2 regions of the Alkalinema sp. FACHB-956 genome follow, and region 1 is predicted to be linked to the other one. Evidence: predicted binding sites of a transcription regulator. Region 1 holds the regulator's gene; the other holds the start of a gene.

Region 1 (7,537 bases):
TACAAGTGGTTCTACCCGTTCTCTGGAGTTAATCAGTTGTTGAATGGAGCTTATTAAATCTGTGCTGCATTTCTCTGAATTGATGTTCGTAAAGTTATCAAAAGGTTTATCCAGCCAGTGCTCCCCCCATGCATAACCATGGGATTCTCGTGAGAGATATTGCTGAGAGATATTACAAGAGCGACTGATTCTCCTTCATCCCCAGCCCTACCCCTATGAAAGCAACTAGCCTCTCTGTTTGGAAACAACTCAAACAACGCGCAATTACCGTTGATGAAGCCCTAGAGTTGTTGATCGATCGCGACGGAAATGTCATCTTTGAGCTCCTCGACGGGGAAGTCAGCGATCGCTTCATGCGGCAATTTGCCGATCGCCAATCCCTGCCAACGGTGATTCCGCTACTGCTATGGCGGAATTGTTACTACCTGGGCTGCCCCAAAGCGCTCTCTCAAGCAGAACTACGGGCGATCGGCGAACGCACGCTAACAGAGATTAAGGTGATTCCAGTTGCTGAAAAAAGTTATCGCACTTGGTATCACTTGGCCCATCTGGATCGCAATACGATCAGTGCTGTGCCGTTGGTGAATCCTTTAACTGGAGAGCGGGAGCAGGAAGACATTGGTCAGATCACCGAACTGCATCTCTCCCGTGCCGAAGATCAGATTGGCCGCATTAAAACGATTATTTCGGGGGCCTTGCGCAACCGAGCCAGTGACATTCACTTGGAGCCTACGGCGGAAGGGTTACGAGTGCGCTATCGGATTGATGGCATTCTGCGAGACATTACCACCCTGCCCCCCGAAATTAGCCGACGGGCGATCGTCGCGCTCAAAGTAATGTCCAGTATGGATATTGCGGAGAGCCGCCGTCCCCAGGATGCTCGGATCGGCGAAAGCTACGCCTCCGGTGAGCAAAATGAAATGGGGCTGGACATGCGGGTGAGTACTTTGCCCTGTGTCGGTGGGGAAAAAGCCGTGATCCGGTTGCTGCCCCGCGAAAACCCCTTTTCGGGTATGGATGAGTTAGGATTTACGCCCCATACGTTGGAAATTTACCAATCCTGGCTGAAGCAACCCCAAGGAATGGTGATCTTCACTGGCCCAACCGGGTCTGGGAAAACCAGTACGCTCTACACCAGCTTGCAGACGATCGCCACGGAATATGTCAACGTGGTGACGGTGGAGGATCCCGTAGAGTACGTTTTACCCCGGATTACCCAAACCCAAGTCCATGAAGCCGCAGGCATGACCTTTGCAGCAGGGCTGCGATCGATTCTGCGGCAGGATCCGGACATCATTATGGTGGGGGAAATTCGTGATCATGAAACCGCAGAAACCGCTGTACGTGCAGCCTTAACAGGTCACCTAGTACTGACCACCCTGCACACCAATGATGCCACCAGTGCGATTCCTCGTTTGAAGGATATTGGGCCGGATCCTGGGTTGCTGAGTGATGCCTTGTTAGGCGTGGTAGCCCAACGGTTGGTGCGCAAGGTCTGCCCCCATTGTGCTGAACCCTATACCCCGACCGACAAAGAATTGACGATTTTGGGCATTACCCGTGAAGAAGCCCAAGCCCACAATTGGATGAAGGGGAAAGGTTGTGCACGGTGTTTCAACTCCGGACATTTGGGTCGGGAAGCCATCATTGAACTGCTGAATATCGACGACACGGTGCGACAGATTATCTATGAAGGCACCATGACCCAACTCCATGGATATTTAGCGGAGAGTAATTTTGAATCCTTCCGCATGGCCGCGATCGCGAAAGTTAACGCAGGGGTGACAACGGTGGATGAAATTTTGCGGGTATTGCCCCACAGTGCCCTTGCCCGCCGAAAAACCGTCCGCCCACCCGCCCACATTCCGCCCACCCATATCAAGGTGATTAATCAACAAGCGATTTAGACCACGGTCAACCAATGGTGAACTCATTGTTAGCGCATTATTAACCCGTTGAATGCAGGGGATCCCCTGAGATTGATCAACGGGGACTCGTTTGCGGATTGGAGAGCATGGTAGGCTGGGCGGGGATTATCTATGAGCTTGAGTTTCAATCCTTTTAAGTTCTCAGACCGTTAAGTCCCCAGCCTGTTAGTCCCTAGTCCGTTAGTCCCCAGCCTGTTAAGTCTCCATTCCTATGTTTCAACCCACTCTGCCCAGCATTAGTGTTGAAGAACTGGCTCAACAATTGGCCAATATGCCGGATTCCTTGCAACTCGTGGATGTCCGTGAGCCGGAAGAACTGGCGATCGCGCAGTTACCGAATAGCATCAGTCTCCCCTTAAGCCAGTACGAAGTCTGGTCGCGGGATATTCACAGTCGTCTGGATGCGGATCAAGCCATTGTGGTGTTGTGTCATCACGGTATGAGATCGGCCCAGATGTGCCAATGGCTGATGGGACAGGGATTTACGCAAGTGAAGAATATTACTGGGGGGATTGACGCTTACTCCGTATTGATCGATCCGTCGATTCCTCGCTACTAGCCAGCCTTCTGGTTTGACTAGACGATCGGCGAATTTTGACAAGTGCAAGAATTTTGACAAGTGCAAATCAGGTGGGACTCTGCCAAGGGAGAGAACTGCCTACAAATGCTGCATTCTTGCTTTTGAAAATTGCGCCAAAACTGCTCACCCTCAGCAACGACAGAAAACGAGATCTGCTATCTTAGGGACACATCATTGCAGAAATTGCAAAAACTTAACAACTTCCGGGTTCTGTGCCAGAAGTCTGTTGAGTCTGTTACGTTCTGTTGAGTCTGCTAGGAGATCGGAGCGTGAAGTTGTCCGTCAAGATTTTTCTACATTTTTAGAATTTCTTCGATCGCACCTTGACGACTCCAGGATTGCCTGCGGAAATATTGCTTGCGAACCGGAATCGCCTGCGGACCGGAGTTTCCATAGCAATCTTGTGCTGAAGGGCAGTCAGTCTGTGGGCCGTCAGTTGGTCCAATGGGCCGTCAGTTGGTCAATAGTCAGTGATTTTACGCGAGCAGCAGGTTTCCCTGCATCTGTTTTAACTGCATCTGTACTGAATCTGTTTTGAACCTTAATCCGTTTTAATCCTCATTTAACGCCCGTTTAGTTCCCTTCCCAGTAGCTTCAAAATGTCTATTCAAGTCACCCTTAACAACCGCCAGCAGCAGGTTCTTTGGGCTACGGTACGACACTATGTTGCCACCGCAGAACCCGTCGGATCAGAAGTACTGGTTAAAGAATATAAGATGAGTGTGAGTTCCGCGACGATTCGGAATGCCATGGGGTTTTTGGAGAAAGCGGGCCTGTTGTATCAGCCCCATACCTCGGCGGGCAGAGTTCCGTCGGATTCGGGCTATCGATTGTATGTGGATCATTTGATGCAGCCCATGCCACAGATGACGCCCCAGGTAGAACGATTGTTGGCCGATCGCTTGCAGGCAAGCAACTGGAGCGCAGAAGCTGTTTTAAAAGGTGCTGCACAAATTCTTGCAACTTTGAGTGGCTACATCACCCTGATTACGACCCCGCTCACCCACAATTTGGAGCTGCGCCATTTGCAACTGGTGCAAGTTGACCCCAAGCGAGTGATGCTAATTCTGGTGACAGATACCTATGAAACGCAGTCGGTGCTGATGGATTTGCCGGAATCGCCGGAGCCGGAAGATGCGGAATTGTTGGAGCAGGAATTACAGGTGTTGTCCAACTTTTTGAACGATCGCCTCCGAGGCAAAACGTTAGTGGATGTGCAGGCCGTGGACTGGCGGGAACTGGGACAGGAATTTGAGCGGTATGGTAGCTTGCTGACCGCGATCGTCCAGGAAGTGGATCAACGGCTGGCTCAGGGGGCTGCGCCCACTCAGATTTTGATTAGCGGCTTGGCAGAAGTGCTGCGGCAACCGGAGTTTTCCGAGTTGCAACAGTTACAAACCATTTTGCAATTATTAGAAGAAGGGCAACAGCAACTGGTGCCTTTGATTTTCGATCGACCCCAAGGTGGCGATTTACAAGCCTCCCGCGATCGACGGGTGATGGTGCGCATTGGTGCAGAAAATCCCCTTGAACCGATTCGTTCCTGCACACTCATTTCCTCCACCTACCATCGCGGCAACATTCCTGTGGGGAGTATTGGCGTTTTAGGCCCCACCCGAATGGACTACGACAACGCGATCGCGCTAGTGGAAGCAACCGCAGATTACCTCTCGGAACGCCTCAGTTAACCCCTTGCACTTAGATTTTTCTGGTTCACAGAAAAATCTCTATGAGACAGCTATGAGCCAGATAAATCCCTCAGAGTGTCAGCGATCGCAAAAGTTCTTTGTGTCATGAGGCTTGGAGTTTTGAAGGCGATCGCTTCAGCAATTTATGCACCAAATCAGGAATTTGGGAGGGACGCTCGGCCACGGGAACTCCCGCCCGCTTGAAGGCCGCTACTTTACTTTCTGCTGTCCCAATATCTGGGCCAAAGTCGAAGGTTTTGGATTCAATAATGGCCCCTGCATGGCCAATTCGACGATTACGCGGAGCAGTGTGACCAGCAATGTAAGCGACAACGGGCTTATCGATCGCCTCTGAAATATAGTGGGCTGCCCGTTCTTCACTATCGCCGCCAATCTCTCCCACTAAAACGATCGCCTCCGTTTGGTCGTCTTCCTCCAGAATTTGTAGCCATTGGGGAAACGTGGAACCCACGATCGCATCACAGCCAATACTGACCCCGATCGACTGTCCAATCCCCGCCCTGGTTAAGGTGCGGGCAATTTCATAGGTTAGGGGGCCATTGCGGGTGATTAATCCTACATTCCCTGGCATGTAGAAATCGGGGGGATGAATGCCCAACAATAACTGTCCTGGCACAATCACTCCAGGGCCATTGGGGCCAACCACCAACGTTTCCGTTGCCTCCGCTTGGCGCACAAGATGCACCATATCTAGGGGCGGAATCCCTTGGCTAATGAGAATAATTTGCCGAATGCCAGCTCGAATGGCCTCCAGCGCCGCATCCAAGGCTGCATAGGGATGGGTGCAGATAACTGTGGTTGAGATGCCCCGCGCGATCGTGGGAATTTGTTCAACCATGTCGTAAATCGGAATATCGGCCACTGTGCTGCCTCCATACCCCGGACTCACCCCTGCAATAATATGAGTGCCGTAGGTTTTCATTAACGGAGCATAGGTCATTCCTAGGGGTTCTGTGATCCCTTGAATAATGACTTGGCTAGTGGGCGAAAAAATCATAAATATCAAACTGCACTGGATTAATTATTCTTGAGCGAAATTACTTATTCTTTGGCAGGAAGAATCCATTCGCTCAAACATTCGCCTGAGAGCTTGTGCTATGGACTATAAAACGGTTGTCTCCAAACTCGCAAGCTGTTTGAGGATCGAGCCCCACTCCCTGCGTGCTGAAAAGATAGCAAGTTTACAGCCACCACTCTCCCAGGATTCTTGGCGCACACATAAGGTGAAGCTTATAGGATAGCGATTTTAGTTGAGGGCTGTGGCTAGATGGATGACATTTCCTACAATGCCCGGATGTCTTCGTCCGATCTTGGGCCACTCAAGAATTTCCGTAAAATTACTGAGTTTCCTTCGGGTTAAGTATTGGTTAAGACGAGGTTTTATTAGGTTTAACTCGCTGCATCACTTCCTTGATCGCTGCATCCAGATCCTCCAGAACCACGATCGACGTTCCACTCAGGATTTCCTTAGCAGCTTCGTAGTCCTTGCCCGCGAGGCGCACAATCACTTGCGGTGTAAAGGTGACTCGGCTGACGATCGTGTCTTCTTGAGTCCGGGTATAAGTTCGCACATTGTGGGTGTGATTTTGCAGGAACTCCACTAACGTCTGGGCAATATCTTGGCAGGAAACAATGCCGCCAACTAAGTTGACTAAAATGATCTTAAGTTGGGACTGTTGCCCCATGCGATGGAGCCCCTGATCCAAGCGTTGACACAGGGTATTGGGGAGCCATTGATGGTGGGTTTCGCTGCCGATGTTGAGAAAACACAGGGGCTTACCACCGGCCTGATACACCAAATCTAGCGTAGCCATGGTCAACCCCGCGCCATTGCAAATCAAGCCGATCGACCCATTGGTATCCATGGTCATTTGCAGTTCCGGTTGCCGATCGAGGGGATTGACGATCGGGGATTCGCTCAAACTCGCGAGATCAGGATGTCGCCCTAAGGAGCCATCGTTGACCGTCACCTTGCCATCTAAGGCCATGATCTGACCGGCGTGATCCACCGCTAGCGGGTTAATTTCAATCAGATCTAAATCCTTGTCATCGAGCAGCCAATACATTTTTTCAATCACTTGGCTGACAGCATTCATCAAATCGCCCTGCAACCCCATCTTGAGGGCCAACTGTCTGGCATAGAACGGTGAAAAGTCCCCGTCCACGACGACTTGCTGCATTTGGTCAATGGCCGACTGGACTTCCATCCCCCCTTTACACGAGCCTAGGAGAACCGGGCGACGAATCGATCGGTTTAATGTAACGGCTAAATAAAACTCCTGAACGGCATCAAATTTGGCTTCTGCCAGCAAAGCCTTGGGATATTCGCCCATGATGGGCAAATTAAAAATCGTTTGGGCAGCGGCAACCGCATCAATAGTATTTTCAACGAAGCGGACTCCCCCCATGCGGCCCCGGCCCCCAATGTAGACTTGGGACTTTAAAACTACAGGGTAGGGAATGGTGAGATTTCTCAGATCCTTGGGCCGATCGATCCGTTGGGAGGGCAAGACGGGAATGCCAACCGTGCGGAATAGTTCTTTAGCTTGATATTCGAGGAGATCCATAGTTCGCCTGCGTCTTTTGGGTGGCATGTCCTGACTTCCAACTCCTTAAAATATACTTTTGCAGCGATTAGATCCATGGGTTCCCGCTGCCATGATTGTTACGTGTTTTTCTGCCGGGGCAATTACGCCCCATCCTAGCGAGGACACCCCAATTCCCTCTATATCCCATCTGACAGAGTCCTGGCTGAGTCTAGGAGGGTTTATGCACCGAATCGTTGGCAATTCAACCGAGGTTTAACGGAACGTACGATCGTCCGATGGAAAATGATTGTTTTGAATGATTGCCTTTAATGATTATTTTTGATCATAACTTTTATAGGGTTTTCTTATGATGTATGTCTATCTCCATGGGTTTGCCTCCAGTCCACGATCGTGGAAAGCCCAGTTTGCCAAATCCCGATGGCAAAAATATCACCAACCCCTCATTACGCCGGATCTTAATCAAAATGATTTCTCGCACCTCACCCTCAGTCGTCAAATTCACCAAGTCCAAACACTAATTGCTGATGCACCCGCTGTGACACTGATTGGCTCTAGTTTTGGGGGACTGACCGCCGCTTGGTTGGGGGAGCGATTTGCGAATGTGCAAAGGTTGGTTTTACTAGCCCCCGCCTTTTATTTTTTGGAAAACTGGCTGCCGACGATCGAGCCAGCGGCTTTGCACAAGTGGCAAGCGGGGGAACCGATGATGGTTGACCACCATGGCGAAGGACAAAAATTGCCGCTGCACTATCAATTTATCCAGGATTTAGA
Region 2 (7,537 bases), on a different contig from region 1:
CAGCTTTTTATGGCACGGTCTAGCTTTTGGGATGATTTCAAGGCGTTTCTCATGCAGGGAAACGTTGTAGACCTAGCAGTTGCAGTAGTGATTGGGGGCGCATTTGGCAAAATTATTACTTCCTTGGTAGAAGACATTATTACGCCAGCAATTTTGAGTCCTGCATTGACCGCCATCAATGCCAAGAATCTAGAGGCTTTGTCTTACAACGGCATCCTCTACGGTAAGTTTCTGGCAGCGGTACTCAGCTTCTTGGTAATTGCGCTTTCAATCTTTATCTTGATTCGCACGATGGAAGCCGCCAAGAAGAAACTGCAACGCCAGAAGGCTCTAGAAGAAGCCGAGGCAGCAGCAGCACCTGATCCGCAAGTTGTATTGTTGGAACGCATTGCCCGCGCGGTTGAATCGCGTTAATCTGCCTCAGTCTCTCAAGCGATGTGCTCATACCCAAGCTTTTATAAAAATACCCGGTATATAGCCCCAATCATTTTGTCGATCATCCGGCAATCCCATAAATCTCAATACTGAAAAGCGCGATCGCTTCCTCAAATCAGAGAGCGATCGCGCTTTTTATGATTCACAGGTTGCCGTTAACGGGACGGACAACACCACCAGGGATTACATCATCCCCATGCCGCCCATACCACCCATGCCACCCATACCGCCCATGCCACCCATATCGGGTGCTGCCGCAGACTTCGGTTCAGGCTTTTCAACCACGAGGGCTTCCGTGGTCAGTACCATGGAAGCGATCGACGCCGCATCTTGCAACGCAGAACGGACAACCTTAGCGGGATCGATTACCCCAGAGGCCACCAAGTCTTCGTAGGAATCGGTCAGGGCGTTATACCCCATATTGAAGTCCAGGGCACGGACTTTCTCAACCACAACGGATCCTTCAACCCCTGCATTGTCGGCAATTTGCTTCAGGGGTGCTTCCAGCGATCGGGCGATGATATCCACACCGATCTTCTCTTCAGAGTTCGTTAAGCCTGCTTTGACCGCATCTAGCTTGGAAGCCAAGTGCAACAGGGTCACGCCACCACCGGGGACTGTCCCTTCAGCAACCGCAGCCTTGGTTGCATTCAGAGCATCTTCAATCCGCAGCTTGCGATCCTTGAGTTCGGTTTCCGTCGCAGCACCCACCTTGATGACTGCAACGCCACCGGCCAGTTTGGCGATCCGTTCCGATAGCTTTTCCTTGTCGTATTCGGAATCCGAGGCATCCAATTCCCGGCGCAGTTGCTCCACCCGCTTTTGGATGTTAGCCGCATTCTCCGCCGCAGACACGATCGTGGTCGAATCTTTGGTAATGCTGATTTTACGCGCCTTGCCCAGCATATCGAGGGTGGCGGTATCCAGGCTCAGACCCATGTCTTCCGAGATCACTTGACCATCGGTGAGCACAGCGATGTCTTGCAGCATGGACTTGCGGCGTTCCCCAAAGCCTGGAGCCTTAATCGCAGCAACGTTCAAGACACCCCGCAGACGGTTGACCACCAAAGTGGTCAGGGCTTCCCCTTCGATGTCTTCCGCAATAATCAGCAACGGTTGTCCAGCCCGTGCCACCTTCTCCAGAATGGGCACCAACTCCTGAACGGAGCTGATTTTCTTATCCGTCAGCAGGATGGCCATGTTTTCAAACTCAGCCAGCAACCGCTCGACATCGGTCACAAAGTAGGGAGACAGGTAACCCCGATCGATCTGCATCCCTTCCACGACATCCATGTCGGTATCCAGGGACTTGGACTCTTCCACGGTGATGACGCCATCTTTGCCCACCTTGTCCATGGCTTGGGCAATCATCCCACCAATTTCTTCGTCGTTGCCTGCGGAAATGGTCGCAACTTGGGCGATCGCATTGCCTGCAACGGGCTTAGCGACGGCTTGAATTTCTTCAACCAGCGCAGCCACAGCCTTTTCCATTCCCCGCTTCAGCGCGATCGGGTTGGAGCCAGCGGCGACATTTTTCATGCCTTCCCGGATCATCGCTTGGGCCAGAACCGTTGCAGTGGTGGTTCCATCACCAGCTAGATCGTTGGTCTTAGAAGCCACTTCCCGGATGAGTGAAGCGCCGGTATTTTCCAGTGGATCTTCCAGTTCAATTTCTTTCGCGATGCTGATGCCGTCGTTCACGATTTGGGGGGCACCATACTTTTTCTCCAGGAGTACGTTGCGACCTCTTGGCCCCAAAGTCACTTTCACTGCATCGGCCAGTGCATTGACACCGCGTTCCAGTGCCTGACGTGAAGCTTCATCAAAGACGACGATCTTTGCCATAGTGTATGCCTTCCAGAGTTCCGTATTTGACTCTAGCACTCCATGACCAAGAGTGCTAAAAGCTATAGGATCGGAAAACCGTCATTCCATGCTGCAATGGATCACGCCGGATCGCGTCCTGCAGAACATCACTGCGGTCAGACCTAAATCGATGCAATCTAATCGATGCAATCTAGCTGCGATCGATGGGATCTGTGGGATCTGTATAGTGTGGGTCTGGTGTGGCTCGTCGATCGCGCGTTGATGGCGTGAGGTGTAGATCCTGATATTCCGCAATGTGCATTTCCGGAGGGCAATGGTAGGATCGAGGCATCTATCAACGAAAAGGGCGTATACCAAGTTGGCGCACTACCCACTGATTGACTACCCTTGGCGACCCTTGTGGTATCTTGATGTGAACCTCAAGGAAAAACGTAAGACAGATCCTGCACTATCCTGGGTGGATCGGTGTGAGCCGCCGTGTATAGGCTGATTCGATCGACTATCGCTTCACGGTTGACTGTATCAGTTCTCACGCTTAAGTGTACGCTTAGCATTTCTATATTCTTCCTCTGGTCTGCTCTGATTGGGTGATGGTGCTGCAACTTCTACTGCTGTGCAATCTCTATCAATGTTCAGAATCAATGTTCAGAGAATGTTCAGAGCCTGTAAAGCTCAGAGCCATCAACATTCAGAGTGGATCAACGTTCAGGGTGGGTCAACATGTTCTATCCAGCTCTCAGGTTTGCTCCAAGCGCGACAAACCTCATTCCACTGTGGATTGTACCTGTGGATTATGACTGTGGATGAGAACCGTAGATTCATGACCATGGATTGTACCTGTTGGATCTCAACCGCCTTTTGGAAAATATAGACCGATTAAGGTCTTTGGTGGGATGAGGTTCCTGAACCTGAGGTACCCAAAACGGAAATCCCTGGACAGAAGAGGAACTGATCCTGATCGGTCAACAGCTTCGATCGAATCATTGAGTTTGAGTCAATGAGTTTGACAAATTTGCCACGTTTTTGCGCTTTTGCCACGTTTTTGCGTTGCCATTGATTTCTAGCATTGTGCTGTACGATTCATCCAATCTGATGCAGGGGCAACCCGATGCAGGGGCAATCTAGCGCAAGGTCAACCTAACGTAAAGTCAATCCGCTAGTTCAATCAGTTGGTTTTTCGGTCAAACCGGCTCCTACCTTTAGGCTAGGTGATACCCCATTAAGTGATCAATACTCCCAATTGAGTGATTGCTATAGGGATGCACCCTGTACGGACAGACGCCGGACAAGGGAAGACTGGAAGTATTCTGCGTTGAGTTTCGTTGTCGAGTTTCGTTGTGCTGAGCTTTTGTTGAATGGAAGGCTCGTTGAGTGAAATTCTCACTGAGCTGAATGCTTTTTTACTGTCTGGAGTGCACTCATGTCAAAGTTTTACAGTCAAAAAATCACCCCGATGCCCATGCCGGAAAGCATCAATGTTGTGGATCTGGTTGATCATTATTTCACCGCTTACAACTCAGCACGGCTCCGGGAAACCTGTCAGTTGTTAGCGCGGCAAGTCTTTCAGCCAGGAGTCACGGTTGGGCTGAGTTTGTCAGGGGCTTTAACCCCGGCGGGATTTGGGGTGTCCGCGATCGCGCCGTTGATGCGAGCGGGCTTTATTGACTGGATTATCAGCACAGGGGCCAACCTCTACCATGACATGCACTATGGCCTCGGCTTGGCCCTCTATGCCAGCAATCCCTTTGTGGATGATGTGAAACTCCGGCAAGAAGGTCGCATTCGCATTTACGACATTGTGTTTGACTATGATGTGCTGCTCAGTACCGATGCATTTTTGCGTCAGATTCTCCAGGCAGAACCCTTCCAGAAACGCATGGGCACAGCGGAGTTTCACTACCTTTTAGGGAAGTATGTTTACGAGATTGAGCAACAGGTGGGGGTACAACAACCGTCGCTGCTGTCCACGGCCTATGAGTGTGGCGTGCCGATCTACACCTCTTCTCCAGGGGACAGTTCGATCGGTATGAATGTGGCAGCGGTGGCGCTGGATGGCAATGATCTGTTTATCGATCCCATGATTGATGTCAATGAAACGGCAGCGATCGCCTATGCTGCGAGACAAACGGAGTCTGGGGACGTGGGCAAAAGTGCCGCCATTATCCTGGGGGGTGGCAGTCCCAAAAACTTTCTTCTGCAAACCCAGCCCCAACTACATGAAGTCCTGGGATTGGAAGAACGGGGCCATGATTTCTTTATCCAAATTACTGATGCGCGACCGGATACGGGGGGGCTGTCCGGTGCCACGCCCAGTGAAGCGGTCAGTTGGGGTAAGGTTGATCCCGAAGAGTTGCCCAGCGCGATCGTGTGCTACACCGACAGTACCATCGCCCTGCCCATTTTGACCGCTTACACCCTCAACCAAAGTGCACCTCGGCCCTTAAAACGGCTCTACGATCGCCGGGATGCAATGATGGATGAGCTACGTCGAGACTACAATGCTGCGAAGAAAACGGCTGCAACGCTCAAATCTCAAGCTCCAGCCTTGTCAATCATAGACAAATCCGTCATAGATAAATCCGTCTCAGATAGCTCTGGTCTAGAGAAACCTGTCTTAGACAAACCGATCTTAGACCCTGTTTTAGGCAAAGTGCCTGAGAAACCTGTTGCAACCTATCCCTGCGGAACACCGATCCGACGGTAACGATCGCAGAAATCAACCCAATGGGCAATCTTGTAGACGATGCAATCGATGCAATCTATGAGGTTGCCTATTATTGTTGGAGCCTCGTTGCTGGGGCATCGGTGCGAAATTGTTGAGGCATTGATGAATGAGCGATCGAGATTTGTAGAGATTGCTGGACTGATTGCAAGGGGTTCTTAAATTGCTTGGGCAATCCCGATCTCCATCTCGATCGTTCTGTAATCGATTGTGCTTTTTGTAAAACTTATCAATGCTATAGCTATTTCTAATCACAGGCTGGGTGCGTCAGCTTTAATACCCATCAACAGCACATTGATCGAATATCAATGATTGGATATCAACGACCGCACATCAACTGCACATCGCATATGCAGATCCCATAGATTTCGCTCGAATACCTTTCGCTCGAATACCTTTCGCTCGAATACCTTTCGCTCAAATACCTTTCGCTCGAACGTCCCTAGGTTGAACGTATTGAGCTCGAACGTATTTAGCTCAAGCATAGTTAGATCGAGTTGGCTCGAATTAACTCGATCAGGGGTGCTTCTAGAAACTTTTCGTCGATCGCGCTTTACCAATTTTGATCGATCCCTGCAAAATAAAGTTCAAGCGAAGTTGATAAAGAAACATATCTTGATTATTACAATAGGTAACATTATCGATTAAGCTCAATAACCCGTCTCCTCCTCCTGTTTCACAGTTACATCAGCGAAGGTCAACATGACAGACACTCCAGCTCGGCAGCGTGTAGTGATTATTGGTGGTGGCTTTGGGGGACTCTACACCGCAAAAGCGCTGGGCAGTACCCAATTTGAAGTCACCCTGATTGATAAGCGGAACTTTCACCTTTTCCAACCGCTGCTCTATCAAGTGGCAACGGGAACCTTGTCTCCAGCGGATATTTCTTCACCGCTGCGGGCGATCGTCAGCAAGCACAAAAATGTGCGGGTATTGATGGATGAGGCGATCGACATTGACCCCGTGGCCCAAAAGGTGATCTTGCAAAGCCAAGAAATCGAGTATGACAAGCTGGTTGTGGCCACAGGAGCCAGCCACCACTATTTTGGTAATGATCAGTGGAAGGATGTGGCACCGGGCTTGAAGACGATCGAAGATGCGATCGAAATGCGACGGCGGATCTTTTCAGCCTTTGAAGCAGCGGAAAAGGAAACTGATCCAGCGTTGCGGCGGGCTTGGTTGACCTTTGTGATTGTGGGTGCGGGGCCTGCGGGGGTGGAACTGGCCGGAGCGATCGCCGATCTGGCCTTTAAGACGATGAAGGATGACTTCCACCACATCGATCCGACCGAAACCCAAGTGATTCTGCTGGAAGGGCTCGATCGAGTCTTACCGCCCTATCCGCCAGAATTGTCTCAGAAGGCACATGTTGCGTTGGATCGCTTGGGCGTGAATGTGCAAGTCAGCACCCGCGTGACCAATATTGAAGATGGCGCAGTGACGGTTCTGCAAGGCGAAACCTCCAAGACAATTCCTGCCAAAACAGTCCTGTGGGCCGCAGGCGTGAAAGCCTCTCCGATCGGCAAAGTCTTGGAAGAACGGGCTGGCGCAACCCTCGATCGGGTGGGGCGGGTGATGGTGCAGCCCGATCTCAGTCTGGAGTCCCAGCCCAATATTTATGTGATTGGCGACTTGGCTAATTTTTCCCACCAAGGAGAGAAGCCTTTGCCGGGTGTGGCAGCGGTGGCGATGCAGGAAGGCGAATATGTCTCCGATCTATTGCAAGCCCAAGCGAAAGGAGCAACTTTACCCGCGTTTAAGTACACCGATTTGGGCAGTATGGCCGTCATTGGCGATAACGAAGCGGTAGTAGACATGGGCTTTATCAAGTTCTCCGGCTTCTTTGCTTGGCTAGCCTGGGTTGTGGTTCACATTTACTACCTCATCGAAGTCGATAACAAGATTGTTGTAATGACCCAGTGGGCTTGGAACTACTTCACCCGCAGCCGTGGGGCACGGATTATTACCGGAACCGATTTACAAGCAGTGTCTGACCCTGGGGATAATTCTGTAGATCGTACGGAGGAGAAAGTCCCTGCCCTGTCTGGGAAGTAATTGATTCCAGTCCAGTCTTGTCTAATCCTTCTTTTTGTAAACAGAGTACTCCAAGGACGGGGACTCTGTTTTTTATGGGTTCTGAGTTTGTGGGGGCTTGTCAAACTTTCGGCGACTGGAGAATTTGCTGTACGGTCCACCACCAAAGATTGCGGTTATTCAGCCGTTGCCAATACCAATATTCACAGCCCCACAGCAGAACGGTGTTGTAGTTCATGGTGGCCAGGGTATGTACCAACGATCGCATCCGGTTGGGGGTTGCACTGGGATAGTGGGGCTGATCCATGGCAACCAATTTCTGCGGTTCCCAGGGTTCTGCCTGGGCTTCTGCAATCCAAGCTTCGCGGTTGGACGCTTGAATGCGATTTTGCCATTGTTGCAACTGCTGCCAAAATTCGGGGGTTGGCTCTAAATAGGCTCCCGAATTGCCTGCTGGCACTTTGGTGTAGACGTTAAACCCGATCGCGTCTCCCGTCACCAGACTGTTGAGAAACGCGG

What was found. The regulator HrcA, encoded in region 1, represses chaperone genes, less so after heat shock. The targets are predictions, from matches to a motif close to ANTTAGCACTCNNNANTNNNGAGTGCTAANT.
Region 2: groL (chaperonin GroEL) is a predicted target of HrcA. The motif match lies at 2,311-2,341, and genes of this name have one in related genera.

The regions. Positions count from the first base shown of each region.
Region 1 covers NZ_JACJRC010000021.1:25,192-32,728, reverse strand. The annotation lists gene H6G21_RS19005 (GspE/PulE family protein) at 216-1,907, shown strand; gene H6G21_RS19000 (rhodanese-like domain-containing protein) at 2,140-2,487, shown strand; gene hrcA (heat-inducible transcriptional repressor HrcA) at 3,108-4,196, shown strand; gene H6G21_RS18990 (CoA-binding protein) at 4,300-5,214, opposite strand; gene H6G21_RS18985 (ATP-grasp domain-containing protein) at 5,585-6,784, opposite strand; gene H6G21_RS18980 (YqiA/YcfP family alpha/beta fold hydrolase) at 7,113-7,537, shown strand, end outside.
Region 2 covers NZ_JACJRC010000002.1:256,806-264,342, reverse strand. The annotation lists gene mscL (large conductance mechanosensitive channel protein MscL) at 10-414, shown strand; gene groL (chaperonin GroEL) at 619-2,280, opposite strand; gene H6G21_RS04540 (hypothetical protein) at 2,453-2,593, opposite strand; gene speY (deoxyhypusine synthase) at 3,683-4,966, shown strand; gene H6G21_RS04530 (NAD(P)/FAD-dependent oxidoreductase) at 5,687-7,039, shown strand; gene H6G21_RS04525 (beta-galactosidase) at 7,140-7,537, opposite strand, start outside.